DNA from 3 places in the Carnobacterium divergens DSM 20623 genome. Region 3 is predicted to be linked to each of the others. Evidence: predicted binding sites of a transcription regulator. Region 3 holds the regulator's gene; each other region holds the start of a gene.
The links. The regulator CtsR, encoded in region 3, represses protease genes until heat stress. The targets are predictions, from matches to a motif close to TTGGTCAAAAAAGGTCAAANA.
Positions count from the first base shown of each region.

Region 1 (8,299 bases), 1.4 Mb from region 3:
AAAAAACACTTGCTCCAATAAGCAGAATGATGGCTAATGCCCATTTATTTCTTCTTTCCATAAAGAGTCTCCTTCTTGTTGTTGGTAAAAATCACACCAAATTTTCGTTAATCGCTCTTCTGAATAAGCAAGATTCCCTTGAATTGCAGCATCTTTTAATGACTCATATTCTTTTTTATTTTGTTGCAACTCACGTAAAATTTTATTCATTTCAGCACGGTCCGCAGCTGGCTTGTAATAACCATCAATCACCGGACGATATAACGGTAAATCTCTTAATAAGACTGGCGTTTCAGAAGAAAATGCTTCTAAAATACACATTGGAAACAATTCATTATACGAAGGCAATAAAAAAATATCCGCTAAATTATAGTAATCTAACATTTCTGTACGGTCAATAATTCCGACAAACTTTAGATTGCTAGGAGGTTGCTCCATTAATTTTTTGTATTTTTCATACCCATCCGTCATTTTCCCAAATGAGAAGCCACCTGCCCAAATAAACTGAACATCTGGTAACTCTTCCGCCAACTTGGCAAAGTCAAACACACCTTTTCGTTCTTGAACTTGTCCTGCACCAAAAACAATAAATTTTTCTTCTTCAATTTGATGGGTTTTTTTTAACGTTCTAATTTGCTCTTTTGTATACGGATAAAAATCCTTTTTTGCAACAAAATTAGGGATATAAGTAATTTTTTCTTTAGAAATGCCTAATTTTTCTAACTCTGGAATAAAACTTGGATTTACCACTACTAAATGATCCATCCGACGATAAAAAGCAATGACATACCAATACAATATTTTCTCGATAAATTTAGGTAAATGAAGGCTTCCTTTTAAAGTATCTGGTACAAAATGAACGTAACCAATTCTTCTACCGAATCTCTTTCTAAAAAAAGTAGTAATAAAATAGTGTGGATCAATTGTATGATAATGGCTAATTGTTGTAGGTTTAAAACGGTTAATTTTAATATCTAAACGATCACTTGCTCTTGTTTTTAATAATTGCATTAACTCTAGATAGGCACTTCCAACTCCTTGCCCTTTCACTTTATCCGCAGAAGAAAACATTGTTATTTTTATCATTTATCTCACCATCATTTTCCAATATTATTTAGCTAGTTTAATTTGATTCTTTTTTTCACATTGATACAACTCATCAGATTCACTATAAAAATCTGCCACTCGCTTGCCAAATGCTGTAGCTGAAATATCATACAACAATTCATCTCGTTCAGCTTGTTCAGTTGTAAATGTCGTATTTAACGTATTAATAATGGCGTCTGCCAAATCTTCATCTTTTTGAAAAACAACACCAAATTGGCCAGAACGAACCAAACTTCTCGTATATTCATTGTCTTTTACCACAATCTCAGTTCCTGATGCGATAGCTTCGATATACGTTAGACCTTGCGATTCTGATTCTGACGCACTTACAAATAAATTCGCCATTTGATAATACGCTCCGACTTCATCACTTTGTTTTTCTCCTAAAAATAGGACAGATTTATCAATAGTTAATTTAGCCGAAAGTTCTTCCAATGTTTGGCGGTAAGGTCCGTCTCCAACAATTACTAATTTTACATTTGGTTTTTCTAAAAGAACTGCTGGCATTGCCTTGATAATTGCTTCCGTATTTTTTTCTTTTGAAAGGCGGCTCAAGGATAGAATAATCGTTTCATCTTCTTCTAATCCCAGTTCTTGACGTATATTAACTGGATGTGTGGAATCAAATTTTTCTAAACTTACTCCTGTTGGAATAATTTCGATGTTACGCAAGACACCGTAGTGACGTAATTGGTCTAACACCCGCTTACTTGGTGCAATTACTCCTACTGTTCGATTGCAAAAATAACGAGACACCACTTTCACATGCGTTGGCCTTACCACTTTTCCATTTGCAATATAATGTAAATAATCCTCATACATCGTGTGGTACGTATGCACATGTGGTATATCTAAGCTGTGAGCGATATACTTACCCGTCAATCCCAAACTAAATTCCGTGTGGGTATGAATAATATCTAATTCTAATGCTTTCGCTTTTCTTAGAGCTAAATAAGCACCTCTAATTGCAATCCGTCGATCTTTAAATGAAAAGAATGGAATACTTGATAGACGAATAATATTTTCTTCATTATCTGGAGCACTAGGATCTGTTGTGGTGAAGATAGTGACCTGATGGCCTAATTTTTCTAGTTCTTCTTTTAACGTTCTAATTGATGTTGCGACTCCACTAACTTGTGGAAAATAAGTATCCGTAAAGATTCCAATATTCATCACAATTCCCTCCTTTAGAGTTATTTATGAATTGAAACATTAACTCTTTAACATTGAATTTAATTGTATAATTTATTGCGAGTTATTTAACTCGCCTAAGTGTTGATTTTTTATAACTAGTGGCTACCTTATTTTTTTCGTACGTCAAAATCACATGATAAGTAAAATTATACACTTAATTGAAAGATATTGAAAGATTTTAACGTTTTTTCAAATTAAAAAAAGCTTTCTAACGAAGGAAAATCCTTCGTTAAAAAGCTTCGTTAAATTTATTTAGTATATGACTCAACCAATGCAACAACTTCTTCAGCAGTATCACAATCATTGATTGCTTTATCAGCTAATTCAGCCATTTTAGTTGTATCTAGACGTTTCATCAAGCTACGAGTTTTCAAGATACTTGAAGCACTCATAGAGAATTCATCTAAACCAAGACCCATTAATAATGGTACAGCTGTTTGATCTCCAGCCATTTCGCCACACATACCCGTCCATTTTCCTTCTTTGTGAGAAGCATCAATTACGTTTTTAATTAAGCGTAAAATTGATGGGTTATAAGGTTGGTACAAGTACGAAACGCGCTCGTTCATACGGTCTGCTGCCATTGTGTATTGAATCAAGTCATTTGTTCCAATACTGAAAAAGTCAACTTCTTTAGCAAATTTATCAGCAATAACTGCAGCAGCTGGGATTTCAATCATGATACCTACTTGAATGTCATCTGCAACTGAAACACCTTCAGAAACTAATTTTGCTTTTTCTTCCATCAACATTGCTTTTGCTTGACGGAACTCGCCAAGTGTTGCAATCATTGGGAACATAATGCGTAATTTACCAAATACAGAAGCACGTAATAATGCACGTAACTGTGTACGGAACATATCAGGTTGTGCTAAACAAATACGAATCGCACGATATCCTAAGAAAGGATTCATTTCGTGTGGCAATGTTAAGTAAGGAAGTTCTTTATCCCCACCAATATCCATTGTACGAACTACGACAGCTTTGCCTTCCATACCTTCAAGAACGGCTTTATAAGCAATGAATTGATCTTCTTCTGATGGGAAATCAGGTGAATCCATATAAAGGAATTCAGTTCTGTATAATCCAACAGCTTCTCCACCGTTATCTTTAACACCAACTAAATCTTTTGGTGTTCCAATATTAGCAGCTAATTCAATGTGTTTGCCATCTAAAGTAACGGTTGCTTCATTTTTTAATTTGTTCCATTCAGCTTTTTGATCTGCGAATGCTTTTGCTTTTGATTCATACGTTTTAACATCGCTATCTGCTGGGTGTACAAGTACATCCCCTTCAAGTCCGTCAATCACGATCATATCGCCATCTTTAACTTTAGCTGTAATTTCTTTTGTTCCAACGATTGCTGGAATCTCAAGAGAACGAGCCATAATTGCAGAGTGAGACGTACGTCCACCGATATCCGTTACAAAAGCTTTTACAAATTTACGATCAAGCTGTGCTGTATCACTTGGAGTTAAATCATGTGCTACAACGATAACTTCTTCGTTAATCATTGATGGACTTGGTAATTTAACACCTAATAAATGACTTAGAACACGTTTTGTTACATCTTTGATATCTGCTGCACGTTCTTGCATGTAAGGATTATCTTCCATACCTTCAAACATACCGATAAACATATCCGTAACTTCTTTTAATCCGCTTTCAGCATTCACTTTATTATCTTTGATATTGCTTTCAATACTCCCGATTAATTCTGGATCAGACAGAACCATTAAGTGAGCATCAAAAACTTGAGCTTCTTCTTCTCCTAAGCTTTCAACAGCTTTTTGACGAATCATTTCAAGTTCTTCTTTTGCTTTATCTAATGCTTTTGCAAGACGTTCAACTTCTGAGTCAGAATCCTCAACTGTAATTTTGTTGAATGATAAATCGGGTTCAATTAGCATATATGCTTTAGCAATAGCAACGCCATCACTTGCAGCAATCCCTTTTAACATTTCAACCATTATTCAGCTAAGCCTTCTTTCTTCATTGTGTCTGCAATTGCATTAATTGCGTCTGCTTCATCAGCGCCCTCAGCAGTGATTACAACGTCAGCACCTTGACCAACACCAAGAGACATAACGCCCATGATTGATTTAAGATTAACTGATTTACCTTTGTATTCTAAGTTGATATCTGAGTTAAATTTACTTGCTGATTGCACCAAAAGTGTAGCTGGGCGTGCATGGATCCCTGTATCTGCTACCACATGAAATTCGCGTTTTTCCATTATAAGAAGTCTCCTTTAAAAAAAATTATTTTATTTAGAGTTAGCCCTGTTTGAATAAACAACACAGAAAATAACCCTTTCATCTTTAAAGATTACCATTTTTTTTGATAATCTACAACCATTTTCTTCGTTTCTTTAGTTACTTTATTCTTTTTTTAAGAAACATAACGGTAGACCACTTCTCCCAAAAGTTTAGCTTCCCCAATAATCCGATCTTTTTCAGGATGTTTAAGCCAACAATTTCGGAAGGTAATGAAGTCTTCTTTCTTAATTAGTAGCTCTGAAATTTCTTTGTTTACCAACTGTTCTAACTGCTGATTCATCTCTTCATTTGTCAAATGAACACCTACTTTCTGCTTTTTTATTAATCCTTTTTCTGTTTCTTTTTCGACAAATAATAGACAAGTGTAAAAATCCCATTAAATACTATAAAGATAAAGGAAGCCAGATACATCTTAGCAAATAGTCCTAACCCTAATGCATATAAGGAAAAAACTAAATCGAGTAATAATAACTGACGCCTTGATTTCCACTCAAGACGCCTATGCCAATTATCCGATAATACCACAAATATTAAAATAAACGTATGCAATAACAAAATAACAATTGCCCAGGTAATGTAAACGGTGTAAGAAACAACACCGTAAATAAAGTCTCCTCCTTGCAACCATTCATATCTTTTAATATTTAAAATCATCGGAGCTAAGAGTAATTCCAAACTTAGAGACGCCATTGTCGCTCCAACTACATAACAAATCCCTCGACGAAACCGGTGATGAATTGATTTTGTAAGTTGTTTCCATAAAACATGAGACATTGCAATCATCATGACCCAGATAAAGCCTATTCCCAATGGGATTAATTGATGAAAATAATCATTCATTTCAATTGTTTGCTGACTTAAAAAGCTCGTATTATCTGTAACCATGCTAATCCACTCAATACTAAAAGTCACGCCAATAATGACACAAACAATCATTAATCCTACCCAAACTGGATATTCACTAATTAAATAAAGCACAACGTATCCAAAACCCAGACTTAAAAAAACAATAAAAAAGACTAACAATGTACGAACATCAGCTTGAATGAAAACAAACGGACCACTGATTCCACAAATTACAAATCCGAAAAACAAAAGCGTTCTGATTAATTCTTTCAAGCACTCACCCCTTTAAAAACTCGCTCTTCTATATTTTAGTAGATTTTTGCTCAAAAGTAAAAGACAAATTACTTGAAAGTCAGTAAAGGTCAGTGTATACTATCATCTAGAAGGTCAACATTGGTCAACTATTTAATTTGCCCTTCTAAAGCTAAAAATCAACTATGAACTGAAAGGTTGTGACACTTATGTTATGTCAAAATTGTAACCAAACTGAATCAACAATTCACCTATATACAAATATGAATGGACAACGTGGACAAATTGACTTATGTCAAAATTGCTATCAACTATTAAAAGATGCAAAGGAGCGTGGTGAACTTAAAATGAACCGACAAACACCAGATCCATTTGGAATGGGTGGGCTAGATGAATTTTTCAAAGCCTTCCAAAACCAAGCACTTTCAAATCAATCTGCCACTCCTCCTACTCAAAGCGGCGGTCGTGGAGGAAGTAACATACCTCCTCAAGGCAAACAAAATGGATTACTAGGAGAATACGGGACAAACTTAACTGATTTAGCTCGTAAAGGCGAAATTGACCCTGTAATTGGACGTGACATCGAAATTGAACGCGTCATTGAAATTTTAAATCGTCGGACTAAAAATAATCCTGTCTTGATTGGTGAACCAGGTGTAGGTAAGACTGCTGTAGTTGAAGGATTGGCGCAAAAAATCGTTAACGGCGAAGTCCCTCAAAAATTAACCAATAAAGAAGTCATTCGCTTAGATGTAGCTAGTCTCGTTCAAGGAACAGGAATTCGAGGACAATTTGAAGAAAGAATGCAACAATTGATGGATGAATTAAAGAAAAACCCACAAATCATTCTATTTATTGATGAAGTTCACGAAATAGTAGGTGCTGGTAGCGCTGAAGGTAGTATGGATGCCGGCAATATGTTAAAACCTGCTTTAGCACGTGGTGAACTACAAATGGTAGGAGCTACTACCTTAAAAGAGTATCGTACGATTGAAAAAGATGCAGCCCTAGAAAGAAGAATGCAACCAGTCCGTGTGAATGAACCAACAGTTGATGAAGCCATCACAATTTTAAAAGGGATTCAAAAAAAATACGAAGACTATCATCAAGTTCATTACACAGATGACGCAATAAAAAATGCCGTTACACTTTCTCACCGTTATATTCAGGATCGCTTCTTACCCGATAAAGCCATTGATTTATTAGATGAGTCAGGTTCTAAAAAGAATTTGACGATTCAAACGGTTGATCCTCAAATTATTGAAGATAAAATTGCTGATGCTGCTCGTCAAAAACAAGTCGCTTTGCAAGCCGAAGATTATGAAAAAGCAGCTTTCTACCGAGATCAAGCAGCTAAATTCTCTGCCATGCGAGATCAACAACAACCAGAATCAGATAAACCCATTGTTACTGAAAAAGACATGGAGCAAATCATTGAAATGAAAACAAATATTCCAGTTGGCGATATCAAAGAAAAAGAACAAACTCAATTGCGCAACTTAGCGATTGACTTAAAATCTCACGTTATTGGACAAGATGAAGCAATTGATAAAGTTTCAAAAGCGATTCGCCGCAGCAGAATCGGTTTAAATAAAAAAGACCGGCCAATTGGCTCTTTCCTATTTGTTGGACCAACAGGTGTTGGGAAAACAGAATTAGCCAAACAACTGTCATCTGAGTTATTTGGTACAAAAGATTCACTGATTCGCTTTGATATGAGTGAATATATGGAAAAACACAGTGTCGCAAAACTGATTGGTTCTCCTCCTGGTTATGTTGGTTATGATGAAGCGGGTCAATTAACTGAAAAAGTGCGTAGAAACCCCTATAGCATTATTTTGTTAGATGAGATTGAAAAAGCACATCCAGATGTCTTGCACATGTTTCTACAAATTCTGGATGATGGACGTCTAACGGATGCTCAAGGACGCACCATAAGTTTTAAAGACACGATTATTATCATGACAAGTAATGCAGGTACAGGTGTAGTTGAAGCAAGTGTAGGATTTGGAGCCACATCAAGTGGAAACCAACATTCTGTCTTAAATCATTTAACCGATTTCTTTAAACCAGAATTTATCAATCGTTTTGATGCGATTGTTGAATTCAATCAGTTAGATAAAACGCATCTTATTCAAATTGTAGATTTAATGTTACAAGACGTTAATACTATGCTTAACGATCAAGGAATTTCAATTGATGCTGATGAAGCTGTAAAAGATAAGTTAACCACTCTTGGCTACGACCCAAAAATGGGTGCAAGACCCCTACGCCGTGTTATCCAAGAACAAATTGAAGATAAGATTGCCGATTTTTATTTAGATCATCCGACAATCAAAGAGCTTTCTGCTCATTTAAACGATCAATCTGAAATTGTTGTTGCTCAAAAGGAAAAACTTCCTGCAACATCCACAGAAAAAATCATTAGAATAGAAGACTAGAAAAAAGACACGCCATTTAATGATGAGCGTGTCTTTTCTATTTTATCCAATAATGATCTTCTCTGTTGGATACAAATAATTTAAATCTTCTTTCTCTTTTGGAACAAGCAACATCAGCATGTATAACATCCCTACTCGACCAATAAACATTAACAAAATAATTACTAATTGACCAAATAT
Region 1 is NZ_JQLO01000001.1:1,231,517-1,239,815, forward strand. It holds gene BR52_RS06020 (lysylphosphatidylglycerol synthase transmembrane domain-containing protein) at 1-61, opposite strand, end outside; gene BR52_RS06025 (glycosyltransferase family 4 protein) at 34-1,086, opposite strand; gene BR52_RS06030 (glycosyltransferase family 4 protein) at 1,111-2,280, opposite strand; gene ptsP (phosphoenolpyruvate--protein phosphotransferase) at 2,550-4,271, opposite strand; gene BR52_RS06040 (phosphocarrier protein HPr) at 4,271-4,537, opposite strand; gene ykzS (protein YkzS) at 4,693-4,875, opposite strand; gene BR52_RS06050 (carotenoid biosynthesis protein) at 4,902-5,699, opposite strand; gene BR52_RS06055 (ATP-dependent Clp protease ATP-binding subunit) at 5,888-8,119, shown strand; gene BR52_RS06060 (TrkH family potassium uptake protein) at 8,162-8,299, opposite strand, start outside.
Region 1: the regulator CtsR is predicted to act here: its motif matches at 5,810-5,830, upstream of BR52_RS06055 (ATP-dependent Clp protease ATP-binding subunit).

Region 2 (8,299 bases), 1.8 Mb from region 3:
ATTTGATGTAAATCAATCACTATCCCCTTTTCTTGCTTGACTAATTGAATAGCGTTGTCTAGGATTTGAAGGTTTCGTAAACCCAAAAAATCCATTTTTAACAGGCCAATTTCTTCGACATTTCCCATCGCGTACTGTGTTAAATGAATTTCTCCACTTCCTAATTGCAAAGGGATTAGTGAAACGAGTGGTTGATCACTAATAACTACACCAGCCGCATGAGTTGAGATGTGGCGAGGTAAACCTTCTATTCTTTTTGCTGTATCAAAAAGCAATTTATTTTTGTCATTTTTTGCAACGAGTTGTTGGAGTGATTTGGATTGTTTGTAGGCTGATTCTAACGTAATTCCTAAAACTTTTGGGATTGCTTTTGACCAAACATTGGCTTCGTTTTGGTTTAAACCAAAAACACGTGCCACATCTCGCAAGGCCATTTTAGCAGCTAAGGTTCCAAATGTGGCAATTTGTGCAACATGATCTTGTCCGTATTTATTTTTAACATATTGAAGCATTTCTTCTCGACGATTATCAGGAAAATCTAGGTCAATATCAGGCATTGTATAACGTTCTTCATTCAAGAAACGCTCAAATAATAAATCAAATTCGATTGGATCGACGTCGGTGATTTCCAGCACATAAGAAACCAAGGAGCCCGCTGCTGAACCACGACCAGCACCTGTGATAATCTTCGAACGGTGGGCGTATGCCATTAAATCCCAAACAATCAGAAAGTAATCTTCAAATCCCATTTTATGGATGATTGTCAATTCATGCTCTAATTGTTTTTGATAACGTTCATCTGCTGCTGGAACGCGTTTTTTTAACCCTTCAAAACAACGTTCTCGTAAAAATCCAGCCGTTTCTTGCCCCTCTTTTAATGGGAATTTTGGTAATAAGTGTTGGTGTAGTGGAATCTCGACTTGAATGGTATTGGCAATTTTTTCTGTTTCTTGCGCCGCTTCTGTCAACCCGGCTTCACTAAATTTCGCTTCGATGGTCTCAACTGTTGGCAAATAATAAGGGCCACTTGTTGAGGTGATGCTTAAATCTAATTTGATGCCTTCGTCAACTGCTCGTAAAACTTTTGTGCTAAAATCATCATTTGGTGATAAATAACGCACATCGTGCATGGCAACCGTTTTGATTTGATGTTGTTGTGCTAGTCCTTGCAGTTCCTCATTAATATCCCTTATCGTTTGATGAAGTTGAACGCCAAGATAAAATTGATCTTTAGCAAAAATAGCTAACCAGTTGGATACCATTTGCTGGGCATCTTCAAGATGATGGTTTAAAAGTGCTTGTTCGATTTCACCCGTTTCTCCTGGGGTGATTGCAATCAAGTCTTCTGAATAGTCTTTTAATAGTTGATATTCCAAAACTTGATGATCTGTTACTAGCATTTTTTTGGTTGATAAAGCCATTAAATTTTGGTAGCCTTGGTAATTTTTTGCCAATAAAACTATTGGATACGTTGTTTCTGGGTGCATTGCACCGGTTACTTCTATCGTTAAACCAATAATAGGTTTGATTTCATGTTTTAAACAAGCTTTATAAAAATCAACAACGCCGTATAAGACATTATAATCGGTTAGGGCAATTGCTTTGTAGCCATTTTTTTTCGCACAAATAACAAGCTGTTCAATAGAAGTGGTACTTTTTAATAAACTGTATGCGCTAATTACTTGTAACTGTACAAAAGACATTTTTTTCACTCCTATTCGCTTTTCTCTTGTTTATTATACCCTGTAATAGGAAGGATTCGCAATCGAACATCTTCTTTTTTCCAACTTGGAGATAATTCTTTACAATTAGGGAGAATGTGATAAAATGAAGGCGAATGAAAAGAGGTGCAAAACTATGAAATATTTAACCACTTTTTTCTGGGCTTTCGCTGTTGGACAAGCTGTCAACTACATCGGTAGTGCGCTTGTAAATGGTACCTATGATTTCAAAACAGCTACAATCATTGGTTTGATTGCTGGATTGATTTGTCTTGGAATCGGTGCGGTTGTCAACGAATCTGCCCCTGCTAAAACTGAGAATTAACAAAAAAGACCTAGAGCAAATCCCTCTAGGTCTTTTTAATTTAACTATTTTCTGAAAATTCTTCATCACTTAAAGCAATGTTTTCAAAAACCAAATGATTGTCTAACAAACTTACAATGACTTTGGTTTTTGGTAAAACGCGACCTGCGATGATTTCTTTTGCAAGCGGCGTCTCCACTTCTTTGGTTAAGAAGCGTTTCAATGGTCTTGCGCCATAGATTGGGTCATAAGCATTTTCTGCTATCCATGTTTGAGCTTCTTCAGAAACTTCTAATAAAATTTCTTGATCCGCTAAACGTTGGCTTAATGTTTTCGTCATTTTAACGATGATGCCCTTCACATTTTCTAGGCTAAGTGGCGTAAATAAGACGGTATCGTCAATTCGATTTAAAAATTCTGGTTTGAAGGAGCCTTTTAATAAGGTCATTACTTCATCTTCCACCGCTGGTTCAATGTGACCCTCTGCATCAGTTCCTTCTAATAATAAGTTAGAACCGATATTGCTTGTCATAATTAAAACAGTATTTTTAAAATCAACGACGCGTCCTTTCGAATCTGTTAAGCGACCATCATCTAATACTTGTAATAAAATATTGAAAACATCGGGATGAGCTTTTTCAATTTCATCTAATAGAACGATAGTGTAAGGACTTCTGCGAACTGCTTCTGTTAATTGTCCGCCTTCTTCATACCCTACATAACCAGGAGGCGCACCAACTAAACGGGAAACGCTGTGTTTTTCCATATACTCACTCATATCAATTCGAACCATGTGGTCTTCTGAATCAAACAAGTTTTCTGCTAAAGCTTTAGCTAATTCTGTTTTCCCAACACCTGTTGGTCCTAAAAATAGGAACGAACCTAACGGACGACTAGGGTCTTGTAAGCCTGCACGGGCACGAATAACCGCGTCTGTTACGCTATCAACAGCTTCGTTTTGACCAATCACGCGTTTATGCAAGGTTTCACCTAGTTGCAATAGCTTTTCTCGTTCGCCTTCAACTAGTTTAGAAACTGGAATACCGGTCATTCTGCCGATTACTTCTGCAATTTCATTTTCAGTGACCGATTCTTGTACTAAACGGCTATTTTCTTGTTTGTAGCTGGCTCCTTCTTGTTCGATTTCAGCTAGCTCTTTTTCTAGAGCGGGAATTTGACCGTGTCTTAAGACTGCTGCGCGTTCCAAATCGTAGCTACTTTCTGCATCTTCAAGTTCGCGACGTGCTTGGTCTAGTTCGGCACGTTTGTCACGTAATTTAGATACTTCTTCTTTTTCGGTTTCCCATTTCATTTTCAATTGGTTGGCTTGTTCTCTTAAATCTGCCAATTCTTCTTGTAACAAGTTCAAACGTTTCTTACTTGCATCGTCATTTTCTTTTTTCAAAGCCGCTTCTTCAATTTCTAGTTGCATTAAACGTCTTGTCACTTGGTCTAGTTCCGTTGGCATTGAATTCATTTCAACTCGAATTGTTGCGCAAGCCTCATCAACTAAATCAATCGCTTTATCTGGTAAATAACGATCTGTAATGTAACGAGTTGATAAAGTAGCGGCTGCAACTAAGGCGTTATCATGGATATTCACACTGTGATGAATTTCAAAGCGTTCTTTTAACCCACGTAAAATACTAATTGTATCTTCAACGGTTGGTTCATTTACCAATACCTTTTGGAAACGACGCTCTAAGGCTTTGTCTTTTTCCATGTATTCACGGTACTCGTCTAATGTTGTTGCTCCAATACAGTGCAACTCACCACGAGCCAGCATTGGTTTTAATAGGTTCCCAGCGTCCATACTGCCTTCTGTTTTACCAGCGCCTACGATTGTATGAATTTCATCAATAAAGAGAATAATACGACCGTCGCTTTTTTTCACTTCTTTTAAAACTGCTTTTAAACGCTCTTCAAATTCACCACGGAATTTAGCGCCTGCAATCAACGCCCCCATATCTAATGAGAAAATCGTTTTATCTTTTAAGTTTTCTGGTACGTCTTTTCGAACGATTCGTTGCGCTAAGCCTTCAACAATCGCGGTTTTACCAACCCCAGGTTCTCCAATCAAGACTGGGTTATTTTTTGTTTTACGAGATAGAATCCGAATAACGTCTCGAATTTCCTCATCACGTCCAATAACAGGATCTTGTTTCCCTGATTTTACGGCTTGAACTAAGTCTGTTCCATATTTTTCTAGCGCTTGGTATTGTTCTTCTTGATTTTGAGATGTCACACGCTCTCCTCCTCTCATTTTTTCGATTTCTTCTTTTAAGGCTTTTTCAGTAATTCCTTGTTCTTTTAAATATTTTGTCAAAGAATAATTTTTTAATTTCATTAAACCAAGAACTACTGTTTCAGTAGATGTGTATTCATCTTTAAAGCTTTCTCTGATTTTATCTGCTTCAATTAGTAAATTGTATAAATTTTGGCTAAGACCTTGTCCATATTGAACATTTCCGCCTTCAATCGATGGGTAACGATCTAACTCTGCATCAACTTTTTGTTCAAATTGGTTCATATTTAAACCAAGATCTTGATACAATCCTCTTGCAAAATGATCAGGTGTTAAAAAGATTTTCCATAGATGAACAATGTCGATATCTTGATTGTGTCTTGTAATCGCAATTTCTCTAGCGTCTCCTAAAGCTTGTTGCATCGTTGATGTTAATTTTTCTAAATCCATATGTTTGTAACCTCCCTTAAATTTATCTTTGAGTCAATTATACACCCATTGGTCAAAAAAGGTCAATAAATAACCCTTAAAAAATCTAAAAATTTTTTTACAAAAAAAACCTGATTTAAAAGGATAGGCTTCTCTTAAATCAAGTTTCTTATTTTTTTATATTTGCCTAAAATTACCGACTAGGTCTGTTGTTTGTTGCACATTTACAAAGGCCTTAGAATCGGCTTCTTGAACGAGTGCTTCCAAATAAAACAATTCATATTTTGAGACAACAGTAATGTACATTTTTACAGGTTCTTTTGTATATAAGCCATAACCATGATCAATAACTGTCACCCCATGAATAAACTTCGAAGTCAGCGCCTCTTCTAATTCTTCTGATTTTTTCGTAATAATCGTCACGGTCATTTTTTGTTGTCGTGTATGGAAAAAATCAACCATATGTGCATTAACATAGATGGCAATAATACTATATAAGGCTAATTCCCAACCGTATAAAAAGCCTGCTACAATCAAAATCATCCCATTAACTAGAAAGCCTAATTGCCCGACTTTACGACCTGTTGCTAGCTGAATGACAACCGCTATAATATCAACGCCACCTGTTGAAAGTCCATATCGCAAACAAATTCCAACACCCATTCCACACAATCCACCACCAAAAATTGCGGCGACTAATGGATTTGTGGTAATCGTCATAACAGGAACGATCTTCAAAAAGATGGAAGAGGCAATCACCGAAATCAAACTATAACAAGTAAAACTACTGCCTAATTTTTTCCATGAAAGAAATACTAAGGGTAAATTTAATAAGAGGATTAATGTTGAAATAGATAAATTCAAGTGGATATAATCTGTTAAAATTTTTGATAATAATTGCGCTAAACCGGTGATTCCACTTGAATAGACTTTAGCGGGTACTAAGAAAAAATTAATTCCAATACTTGCTAGCATTCCATATAAAATAGCTGCTCCAATACGACGAATTGATGTTGCTTTAAAATCTGGTTTTTCAGTTGCTTCTTTTCCTTTTAACATACATGCGCTCCCATTTGATGGATTTCTACATTTCTTAAGCTTGCGTTTATTATAACACTTTCCTTCTATATTAAAAGGAATTATCAGCGGTTTTAACAGCGTTCTTTAAAAATACTTATGAATCGATTACAAAAACATGATAATCCTTTTATTTTACTTGAACTGCAACAAAAAAAGCATGGAAATGACTCCCATGCTAAAAGATTTATTCGACATCTCCAGTATTGATAACTGGTTGCGTTCCTTTATCCGTAATAATAGATACTAATAAATTGTTAACTAATTGTAGGCGACGTTCATCCGTTAATTTTAAGACAGACTGCTCTTCTAATTGGGCAATAGCTAGTTGTGTCATGCCTACCGCTCCCTCAACAATAATTTGACGGGCACTTAAAATGGCCTTTGCTTGTTGACGTTGCAGCATCGCACTAGCAATCTCGGTTGAATACGCTAAATGCGTTAAGCGTGCTTCAATAATTTCAACACCCGCCACTTCTAATCGATTTTGCAATTCTTGGGCTAGTTCTTCCGATACTTCAGAAGCATTTCCTCGCAATGTAATGTCTTGATCGGTAAATGAATCATAAGGATATTTTGTCGCTACATGGCGAATTGCCGTTTCACTTTGGATTTCAATAAAATTTTCATAGAAATCAACATCAAAAGAAGCTTTGGCAGTGTCTACTACTTTAAAAACGACCACTGCTGCTATTTCAATGGGATTTCCATCCACATCATTCACCTTAAGCTTGGCGCTATTGAAATTACGAACACGTAACGAAATCATTGCTTTTTGAGTTAAAGGAACTGTGATAAATAAGCCATTTGCTCGAATGGTTCCTAGGTATTTTCCAAAAAAGGTAATGACTTTGGCTTGATTGGGTGCTACGATCGTTAGCGATGTGAAAAATAAATACGCAATAATTAAAAATAAAGCTCCTGCTACAATTAAGCCGATATTTTCATTAACAACTCCATTAAATCCTAAAAATGCTCCAAACAAACCTAGTAAAATGAGTAAAACAATGCCTAAGTAACCGTTTAAATAAAATGTTTTCTTTTCTTGCATTTCTTTTCCCCCTTATGAATGTATTCGTTTTACATTCACATTATACCATGATTTGGTTTTTCAACAGACTCTTTTTAAAGATTCGACATTGAAAACTTAATAATACAATTAGCAGTCATGCAAAAAAGCTGTATTTGTTGACTAAGTTAATTTGTAGCTCTTTTATTTTGGACAGTTTTTTTCAAAATGACATTTACGAGAGTTTTAGAACTCTTCAACATTTTCCGTTTTTTATCAGACTTCTTCCTATTGAAAATATCCGCTTCTCGAAGCTTGACAACCGCAAAAAAAACATAAGAGTACTTTTTCTTTTATCTTTTTAAGGATTAACAGAAAAATAATTGTCAATATACGTTTTGATTTTTTCAAAATCCTTTTCCATAAATAAGATTGCTGGTACTTCGATTATTGGGAGATTATTTTCATTATCAAACGGCGTAAAGGGTTTAGGAACGATCAAATAATCAACTGCGTCTTTATCCCTAATATAGTTAATTGAAACGTCGTAATACTTAGAAAAATACTCTTTTAAATCATCGTGATTCTTGATAAGTGGTACAGAAAATATTGAACCATAATTTATTCCAGTGCTGACTGTTAATACAAAGCCGATTTTCTTCATGATGAACCTCCTTTTACATTAATATTAATCTAAACGACTCTCTTTTGTAAAGCGGTTTCAAAAAAATATTAGAAATACTAACGAATCTTAATAATAAGAGAAAAAGATAAGCTTTAAGTTCATCAAATATAAAAATTTAGCTAATATACTTCCTCGCTATTGTACCAATCGAACTTATCTAAGCTCCTTAGTTTAGGGTAAATATTAAGTTTTTGGCATTCAGCTACAAATTCTTTTTCTGTTTCAAAAGAAACTACTTGTTGATTTGTCTTTTTCACGATATAGTACCGATATTTTTTATTAAAAAAACTGTAAAAATTATCAGAAACCGACCTAATTATTATATAAGTTTTATCTGAATTCACCTGATTGACATGTTCAACAATATTAGGAATAGAGCTTGCTGTGCCGGTCTTGTAATACAAGCTTGAAGTTATTGCACTCGTCGTATTTATCGTGTACTCCTCATCAATTCTGATAAAATTTCCAGTTGCTGACGTTCCATGCTCACGGTAACTATCTGGTGGATCAAAAAATAATGGAGAATTTAAAATAGTGTAGATCGTTACTATTACTAGAGTTGTTAATAGACTGGTTAGACTAATTAATTTTATATTTTTCAATGCAGTGTCCTCCAAACCATTTGCTTGCTTAACCAATTTTATTTTTCAAAAAAACTCTTTCACTAACAACTAAGTGTTAGTGAAAGAGTTTTTTGACACTACAGAAGGATTAATCTTCAATTAAATTATCTAATCCCCAACGCAATCCGTGCATAACGGCTCATTCTATCCGTTGTCCACGCAGGATACCAAACCAACTGCACTTCTGATTTGGTTACTTCTGGTAC
Region 2 is NZ_JQLO01000001.1:847,761-856,059, reverse strand. It holds gene dnaE (DNA polymerase III subunit alpha) at 1-1,703, opposite strand, end outside; gene BR52_RS04230 (YjzD family protein) at 1,858-2,046, shown strand; gene clpB (ATP-dependent chaperone ClpB) at 2,087-4,720, opposite strand; gene BR52_RS04220 (YitT family protein) at 4,877-5,758, opposite strand; gene BR52_RS04215 (SPFH domain-containing protein) at 5,964-6,827, opposite strand; gene BR52_RS04210 (hypothetical protein) at 7,147-7,449, opposite strand; gene BR52_RS04205 (DUF3997 domain-containing protein) at 7,590-8,072, opposite strand; gene BR52_RS04200 (metal-sulfur cluster assembly factor) at 8,198-8,299, opposite strand, start outside.
Region 2: the regulator CtsR is predicted to act here: its motif matches at 4,769-4,789, upstream of clpB (ATP-dependent chaperone ClpB).

Region 3 (8,299 bases):
TCCGCACCATAATAAACCTCTTTAACTCGTGACATAATCATTGCTCCACTACACATTGGACAAGGTTCTAGCGTTACAAATAAGCTTGCTTCTTCTAAACGCCAACTGTCTAAAAGGTGATTTGCCTGGCGAATCGCAATCATTTCAGCATGAGTCGTAGCATCATTGGTCTCTTCTCGCATATTGTGACCACGAGCAATCACTTTGCCATCTAAAACCACAACAGCCCCAATAGGAACTTCTAATTTATCGCCAGCCTTTTGTGCTTCTTTTATTGCTTCCTTCATAAAAAATTCTTTTTCTTCTTGTGTATACATCTGCCAATTCCTTTGTTCGTTTTCTATATCCTATCATAGTTCGCTTATTTTCTATATCTAATTTTTCTAATCTGTGGGATTTTATTAAGTTCATTTTAAAATTGTGTTATACTAATGTAAGCAATTACAAGTTGATTCGAAAGGAGTTTTCCCCTTGGATTTTGAACGTTTACAAACCCTTTATCCAAATGCAACCCTAGTTGAAACTCCCAGTAATGAGAGTGGGATTCTGTGTCTACCCTATCATACTCAATGGATTAAAATCTCAACTAATGAACTTAAGCTATCTGAAATTCAATTATTACAAGCTCTTTTCCCAATAAAAAAAGAAACAAAAAAGGCCTTAAGTCATTCGATTTGGTACCAATTTCTATGGCAAGCTAAGCCGCTGCCGTCAACTAAAAAAGGCAATTATCGCGTGATTCAATTTACCCTCTCTCACCCACTTGATTCAGAGAATCAGTTTATGTGGCTAGAAACTTTTTCACAAGTTTTTCCTGCCTGTGAGGATTATTTTTTTATCAATCCGACTACTGGGATTCTTATTCAAGAAGAAACAAAAAACGACTTTACACTGGAAGAACTAAGCGGCGTTATTCAAGCTTTGGAAGATGATTTTTCGATAAAAGTATTTTGTTATATCGGCCATTTCTGGCAATTAACAACTGATTTCCCAAAGTTATTTCACGAAGAGCAGTCCATTTTTAATCAACAACAACAGACCACAAAAAATCCTGTTCTGTCTCTTCCCCAAATTGCTCTTGCTTACTACACAAAAACATCTACCGAAAAAAGTTTTTTGATGAAAAACTTGAAAGACAGTCTTTCCGAACAAGTCGATTGGCAAGAACTTGTCCAAATTCTTTGGGAAACACAAGGAAATCTTTCATTAGCAGCAAAAAAATTATACATTCATCGGAACACTTTACAATATCGAATTGATCGTTTTTTAGAGGCAACCTCATTTTCTTTAAAGGATCGAAATGATTTAACCTTGTGTTACTTACTTGTTCTTATTTAACTAAAAATCCCCATTCGTTCATCTAATGAACGAATGGGGATTTTATTGTTTATTTATCGAATTTTTCTTTGACTGTTTCAGTGTAACCATGTAACGTGTGTTTAAAATCTTCAGCCATATCTTTTACATTATCGCCATAAACGTTGATTTTACCTTTAAGATTTCCAATCTTGTCTACAATTTTTAACAGATTTGAGATTTCTTCATCTGATAATTGGTCCACAACAGATAACGCATCGTCATTGCCGTTTAATTTTTCTTTGATAAAGTCTTTAGCGCGTTTACGATTCATGTAACTTTCAATCTTTTGGAGTGCTTTTTCTGAAGAAGAAACAATAATGGTTCCTACTACTACTGTTGCGCCTAAGCCTATTAATAAACCTTTAGTTGAATTTTTCATATTCTTTCACGTCCCTTTTCTTAGATTGATATTTAGTATAATTTTAACATAGATCCTTACTTTTAACTAATGAAAGCCTTATTTTGAAACAGCTTTTATTTTTTTGATTTTTGGTTCTTTGACTTGAATCCGAATTTTCCCTTTAACCGCACCAATTGTTACTTCGTCTCCAATTTTAACCGTACCGTTTAATAATTCTTCACTTAGACGATCTTCAACTTCTTTTTGCAAGGCTCTTCTTAGTGGTCGTGCTCCATATTCTGGATCAAAACCTGCCTTAGCAATCACTTCATTGGCTGCAGGTGTGATTTTCACATGAATGTCTAACTCTTTTAGACGTTTGATAATCGTATTGCCCATTAGTTTCACAATTTCCGTTAATTCGTCTTTTTCTAATGAATGGAAGACAATCGTTTCATCAATTCGGTTGATAAATTCAGGTCTAAACGTATTTTTCAATTCTTCTAAAATTCGTTTTTCCATTGCTTTATGATCTTTCTTCTTATCCTTTGTACTAAACCCAACTGATTTTTCATCTCTTAAAGCTGTAGCACCTAAGTTTGAAGTCATAATCATAATGGTATTTTTAAAGTCCACCTTACGTCCTTTGGAATCTGTTAAATGACCATCATCTAAAACTTGTAACAAAATATTAAAGACATCCGGATGTGCTTTTTCTACCTCATCTAACAAAATAACAGAATAGGGTTTTTGGCGAATTTTTTCTGTTAATTGTCCGCCTTCATCGTAACCGACATATCCTGGTGGTGAACCAATTAAACGACTTGTACTGTATTTTTCCATATACTCAGACATATCCACGCGAATGAGTGCTTCCTCACTCCCAAACATAGCTTCACTCAAAGCTTTCGCTAATTCCGTCTTCCCGACACCTGTAGGGCCTAAGAACATAAATGAACCTATTGGTCTATTTGGATCTTTCAAACCACTTCTAGCGCGTCTCATAGCTCTTGAAACAGCACTAACCGCTTCTTTTTGACCTACAACTCGGCTGTGCAATACTTTTTCCAAATTTAGTAAACGGTCACTTTCTTTTTGTTCCATTTGTTGAACTGGGATCCCTGTCCACAATGAAACGACCTCTGCCACATCAATTGGTGTTACTTGTAATTTAGAAGAAGTTGTCTGTTTCCCTTCTTTGATAATTAAGTTTTCAATTTTTTTCTTTTGACGCATCTCTTTTGATCTAATTTTAGCAGCACTTTCAAAATCTTGCGTTTGAATGGCTTCTTCTTTCTCAGCCACTAATGCATCCAATTCAGCAATTGCTACTGCTACTGGCGTAGGTTTATCTGAAACATCTAAACGAACTTTGGCAGCCGATTCATCAATCAAATCAATCGCTTTATCTGGCAACTGTCTTGATGTGATATAACGCATTGAAAATTGAATCGCAGAATGGATTGCTTCATCCGTAATTTCTACACCATGATGCTCTTCATAACGAGATCTCAAACCAAGTAAAATTTCCTCTGCTTCTTCAGCCGTTGGTTCGTCTACTTGAATAGGTGCGAAACGACGTTCTAAAGCAGCATCTTTTTCAATATACTTTTGGTATTCATCCAAAGTCGTTGCACCAATCGTTTGTAATTCTCCCCTTGCAAGAGCGGGTTTTAAAATATTCGAAGCGTCAATTGCTCCTTCTGCTCCACCAGCCCCGATTAAGGTATGCAACTCATCGATAAAGAGAATCACTTCACCGTCTTGATAAATTTCTTCAATAACTTTTTTCATGCGGTCTTCAAATTCACCACGGTATTTAGTTCCCGCAACCATCGATCCCATATCTAACATCATTAATCGTTTTTTAGATAAGTCTTTTGGAACTTCACCATTAATAATTTTTTGTGCCAAACCTTCTGCTATTGCTGTTTTACCAACACCAGGCTCACCAATCAAGACAGGATTGTTCTTCGTTCTCCGACTCAACACTTGAATCAAACGATGTACTTCCTTTTGACGTCCCACAACAGGATCCATTTTTCCAGCTCTGGCTAGCGCAGTTAAATCTCGAGCCAAAGAATCTAACGTAGGCGTTCCACCAACTGATTGAGTTGCTGTAGTCTTACTACGCTTACTTTTGCTATCACTAACACCAATTTTTTTAAGTAGCAGCTGTCTTGTTTTATTTAAACTTACATCTAAATTACTTAATATTTTAGAAGATAAAATTTCTTCTTCGCGTAATAAGCCCAATAATAAATGTTCCGTTCCAACTAATGGTGCTCCTAAACGTCTAGCTTCATCTGTTGCAAAAGTAATAACTTGTTTAGCTCTAGGAGAGTAAGGTAAAATGACATTTTTAGAAATACTTCCCATTGTTCCATATCCAGTAAAATGTTCAATTTCTTCCCGAACATCCTGCTCGTTAACGGCAAATTGTCTTAGTGTTTTACCTGCCATGCCTTCTTGTTCAATCACTAGTGCTAATAAGATATGTTCTGTCCCAACTGAATGATGACGAAAACGTTTTGCTTCATCTTGTGCTAGAATTAAAACCATTTTAGCTTTCTCTGTAAATAATTCGTTCATTTTAACGCCTCCATCATTTATTCATATCTTAAATTGTCCACAAATGCGATCAAAATCTTTGCTCGTAAACTATTTTCATTTTTTTCACTACTAGCCAGAACATTTTTTTCCAGTGCAGAGAGCATTAAGGTAGCTTCTCTCTTAGTAATAACTTCATCTTCATATAATTTTTGAATAATTGAATAAGCATCTTTTTGGGAAATTTTCTCTCCAATTATTTGAATCATCGCATCTAGCATTTCTACTTTGTCTAATAACTTCACTTTAATAATTCTAATATAGCCACCACCGCCACGTTTACTTTCAACTAAATAACCTTGTTGAACAGTAAAACGAGTATTGATAACATAGTTAATTTGAGAAGGTACACAATTAAATTGATTAGCCATTTCACTACGTCTAATTTCAATTTGTTCATGAACACCTAAAACTTGTTTCAAATAGGCTTCAATGATATCTGACATATTTTGATTTTGCATAAGTCTCCTCCTTCTTAAACGGTTTAATAGATTTTGACTAATACTGACTTTAATTATACGAGAAAAATGTTCATTTGAAAAGCAAGTCTACTTATTTCAATAAAAAAATTCAGTTTATGTAAAATAAAAAAGATGAGTTATCCATATCTAGGATAACTCATCTTAACTTTGTCTTCATTATCGGGAAGACAGGATTCGAACCTGCGACCCCTTGGTCCCAAACCAAGTGCTCTACCAAGCTGAGCTACTTCCCGTTTTGAACTCGAAGATATGATCTTTATTTCTAAAGAATGCACCCAAGAGGGGTCGAACCTCTAACCGCCTGATTCGTAGTCAGGTACTCTATCCAGTTGAGCTATGGGTGCAAATGGTGCCGAGGGCCGGAATCGAACCGGCACGGTGATCACTCACCGCAGGATTTTAAGTCCTGTGCGTCTGCCAGTTCCGCCACCCCGGCATGGAATGTGGATCAGATTTTTCAATCTGGGCAATCTTATTATTAGTCTAACAAGCGGAAAACGGGGTTCGAACCCGCGACCCCCACCTTGGCAAGGTGGTGCTCTACCACTGAGCTATTTCCGCAAAATGGTGCCGGCTAAAGGAGTTGAACCCTCGACCCTCTGATTACAAATCAGATGCTCTACCAACTGAGCTAAGCCGGCTATATAAAATAAATGGTGCGGGTGAAGGGACTTGAACCCCCACGCCGTTAGGCGCTAGATCCTAAATCTAGTGCGTCTGCCAATTCCGCCACACCCGCAAAAGTATGGCATAACTACACATTTGAAATGCTTAGTTATGAGTCATGTAGGATTCGAACCTACGACCCTCTGATTAAAAGTCAGATGCTCTACCAACTGAGCTAATGACTCATGGTGGAGGTTAACGGGATCGAACCGCTGACCCTCTGCTTGTAAGGCAGATGCTCTCCCAGCTGAGCTAAACCTCCATATGAAATTTAAAATAAATAATCTGCGTGGCAACGTCCTACCCTCACAAGGGGAAACCCCTAACTACTATCGGCGCTGAGAAGCTTAACTTCTGTGTTCGGCATGGGAACAGGTGTATCCTTCTCGCTGTCGCCACCACACTTCTTATTTAGTTGAGACAACTTCGTTCTCTCAAAACTGGATATTGTAAGCACAATTTACTTTTTGATTCATGTGTTCCACCATTTATTTGGTTAAGTCCTCGACCGATTAGTATTGGTCCGCTCCATACATCGCTGTACTTCCACTTCCAACCTATCTACCTGATCATCTCTCAGGGGTCTTACTTGCCGAAGCAATGGGAAATCTCATCTCGAGGGGGGCTTCACGCTTAGATGCTTTCAGCGTTTATCCCTTCCACACATAGCTACCCAGCGATGCTCTTGGCAGAACAACTGGTACACCAGCGGTGTGTCCATCCCGGTCCTCTCGTACTAAGGACAGCTCCTCTCAAATTTCCTACGCCCGCGACGGATAGGGACCGAACTGTCTCACGACGTTCTGAACCCAGCTCGCGTACCGCTTTAATGGGCGAACAGCCCAACCCTTGGGACCGACTACAGCCCCAGGATGCGATGAGCCGACATCGAGGTGCCAAACCTCCCCGTCGATGTGGACTCTTGGGGGAGATAAGCCTGTTATCCCCAGGGTAGCTTTTATCCGTTGAGCGATGGCCCTTCCATGCGGAACCACCGGATCACTAAGCCCGACTTTCGTCCCTGCTCGACTTGTAGGTCTCGCAGTCAAGCTCCCTTCTGCCTTTACACTCTACGAATGATTTCCAACCATTCTGAGGGAACCTTTGGGCGCCTCCGTTACTCTTTAGGAGGCGACCGCCCCAGTCAAACTGCCCGTCTGACACTGTCTCCCACCACGATTAGTGGTGAGGGTTAGAGTGGTCATACAGCAAGGGTAGTATCCCACCAATGCCTCCACCGAGACTGGCGTCCCGGCTTCTATGGCTCCTACCTATCCTGTACAAGCTGTACAAACACTCAATATCAAACTGCAGTAAAGCTCCATGGGGTCTTTCCGTCCTGTCGCGGGTAACCTGCATCTTCACAGGTACTATAATTTCACCGAGTCTCTCGTTGAGACAGTGCCCAGATCGTTACGCCTTTCGTGCGGGTCGGAACTTACCCGACAAGGAATTTCGCTACCTTAGGACCGTTATAGTTACGGCCGCCGTTTACTGGGGCTTCAATTCTGAGCTTCGCCGAAGCTAACCCATCCTCTTAACCTTCCAGCACCGGGCAGGCGTCAGCCCCTATACGTCATCTTACGATTTTGCAGAGACCTGTGTTTTTGATAAACAGTCGCCTGGGCCTATTCACTGCGGCTGACCAATTGGTCAGCACCCCTTCTCCCGAAGTTACGGGGTCATTTTGCCGAGTTCCTTAACGAGAGTTCTCTCGCACACCTTAGGATACTCTCCTCGACTACCTGTGTCGGTTTGCGGTACGGGCAGATTGTTTCTAACTAGAAGCTTTTCTTGGCAGTGTGACATCAGGAACTTCGGTACTATTAGTTCCCTCCCCATCACAACTTGTCCTTATAGTAGCAAGCATTTAACTCACTTCAAGACTTATTGCTTAGACGCGCATATCCAACAGCGCGCATTCCTTAGCCTACTGCGTCCCTCCATTGTTCAAACAAAACAAACTGGTACAGGAATATCAACCTGTTGTCCATCGCCTACGCCTATCGGCCTCGGCTTAGGTCCCGACTAACCCTGGGAGGACGAGCCTTCCCCAGGAAACCTTAGTCATACGGTGGACGGGATTCTCACCCGTCTTTCGCTACTCATACCGGCATTCTCACTTCTAAGCGCTCCACTAGTCCTCACGATCTAGCTTCAACGCCCTTAGAACGCTCTCCTACCATAGAACCCTAAGGTTCTATCCACAGCTTCGGTGTACTGTTTAGCCCCGGTAAATTTTCGGCGCAGGGTCACTCGACTAGTGAGCTATTACGCACTCTTTAAATGATGGCTGCTTCTGAGCCAACATCCTAGTTGTCTAAGCAACCCCACATCCTTTTCCACTTAACAGTAACTTTGGGACCTTAGCTGGTGGTCTGGGCTGTTTCCCTTTCGACTACGGATCTTATCACTCGCAGTCTGACTCCCGGATATAAATCAATGGCATTCGGAGTTTATCTGAATTCGGTAACCCTAGAAGGGCCCCTAGTCCAAACAGTGGCTCTACCTCCATGATTCTTAATTCCGAGGCTAGCCCTAAAGCTATTTCGGAGAGAACCAGCTATCTCCAAGTTCGATTGGAATTTCTCCGCTACCCACACCTCATCCCCGCATTTTTCAACATACGTGGGTTCGGTCCTCCAGTGCGTATTACCGCACCTTCAACCTGGACATGGGTAGGTCACTTGGTTTCGGGTCTACGACCACATACTCATTCGCCCTATTCAGACTCGCTTTCGCTGCGGCTCCGTCTTATCAACTTAACCTCGCATGTAATCGTAACTCGCCGGTTCATTCTACAAAAGGCACGCTATCACCCATTAACGGGCTCTAACTATTT
Region 3 is NZ_JQLO01000001.1:2,607,831-2,616,129, reverse strand. It holds partial or broken gene tadA (tRNA adenosine(34) deaminase TadA) at 1-317, opposite strand, end outside; gene BR52_RS12435 (helix-turn-helix domain-containing protein) at 472-1,338, shown strand; gene BR52_RS12430 (hypothetical protein) at 1,388-1,738, opposite strand; gene BR52_RS12425 (ATP-dependent Clp protease ATP-binding subunit) at 1,817-4,291, opposite strand; gene BR52_RS12420 (CtsR family transcriptional regulator) at 4,309-4,770, opposite strand; tRNA gene BR52_RS12415 (tRNA-Pro) at 4,951-5,024, opposite strand; tRNA gene BR52_RS12410 (tRNA-Arg) at 5,062-5,135, opposite strand; tRNA gene BR52_RS12405 (tRNA-Leu) at 5,139-5,227, opposite strand; tRNA gene BR52_RS12400 (tRNA-Gly) at 5,281-5,352, opposite strand; tRNA gene BR52_RS12395 (tRNA-Thr) at 5,357-5,432, opposite strand; tRNA gene BR52_RS12390 (tRNA-Leu) at 5,446-5,530, opposite strand; tRNA gene BR52_RS12385 (tRNA-Lys) at 5,570-5,642, opposite strand; tRNA gene BR52_RS12380 (tRNA-Val) at 5,644-5,719, opposite strand; rRNA gene rrf (5S ribosomal RNA) at 5,745-5,860, opposite strand; rRNA gene BR52_RS12370 (23S ribosomal RNA) at 5,950-8,299, opposite strand, start outside.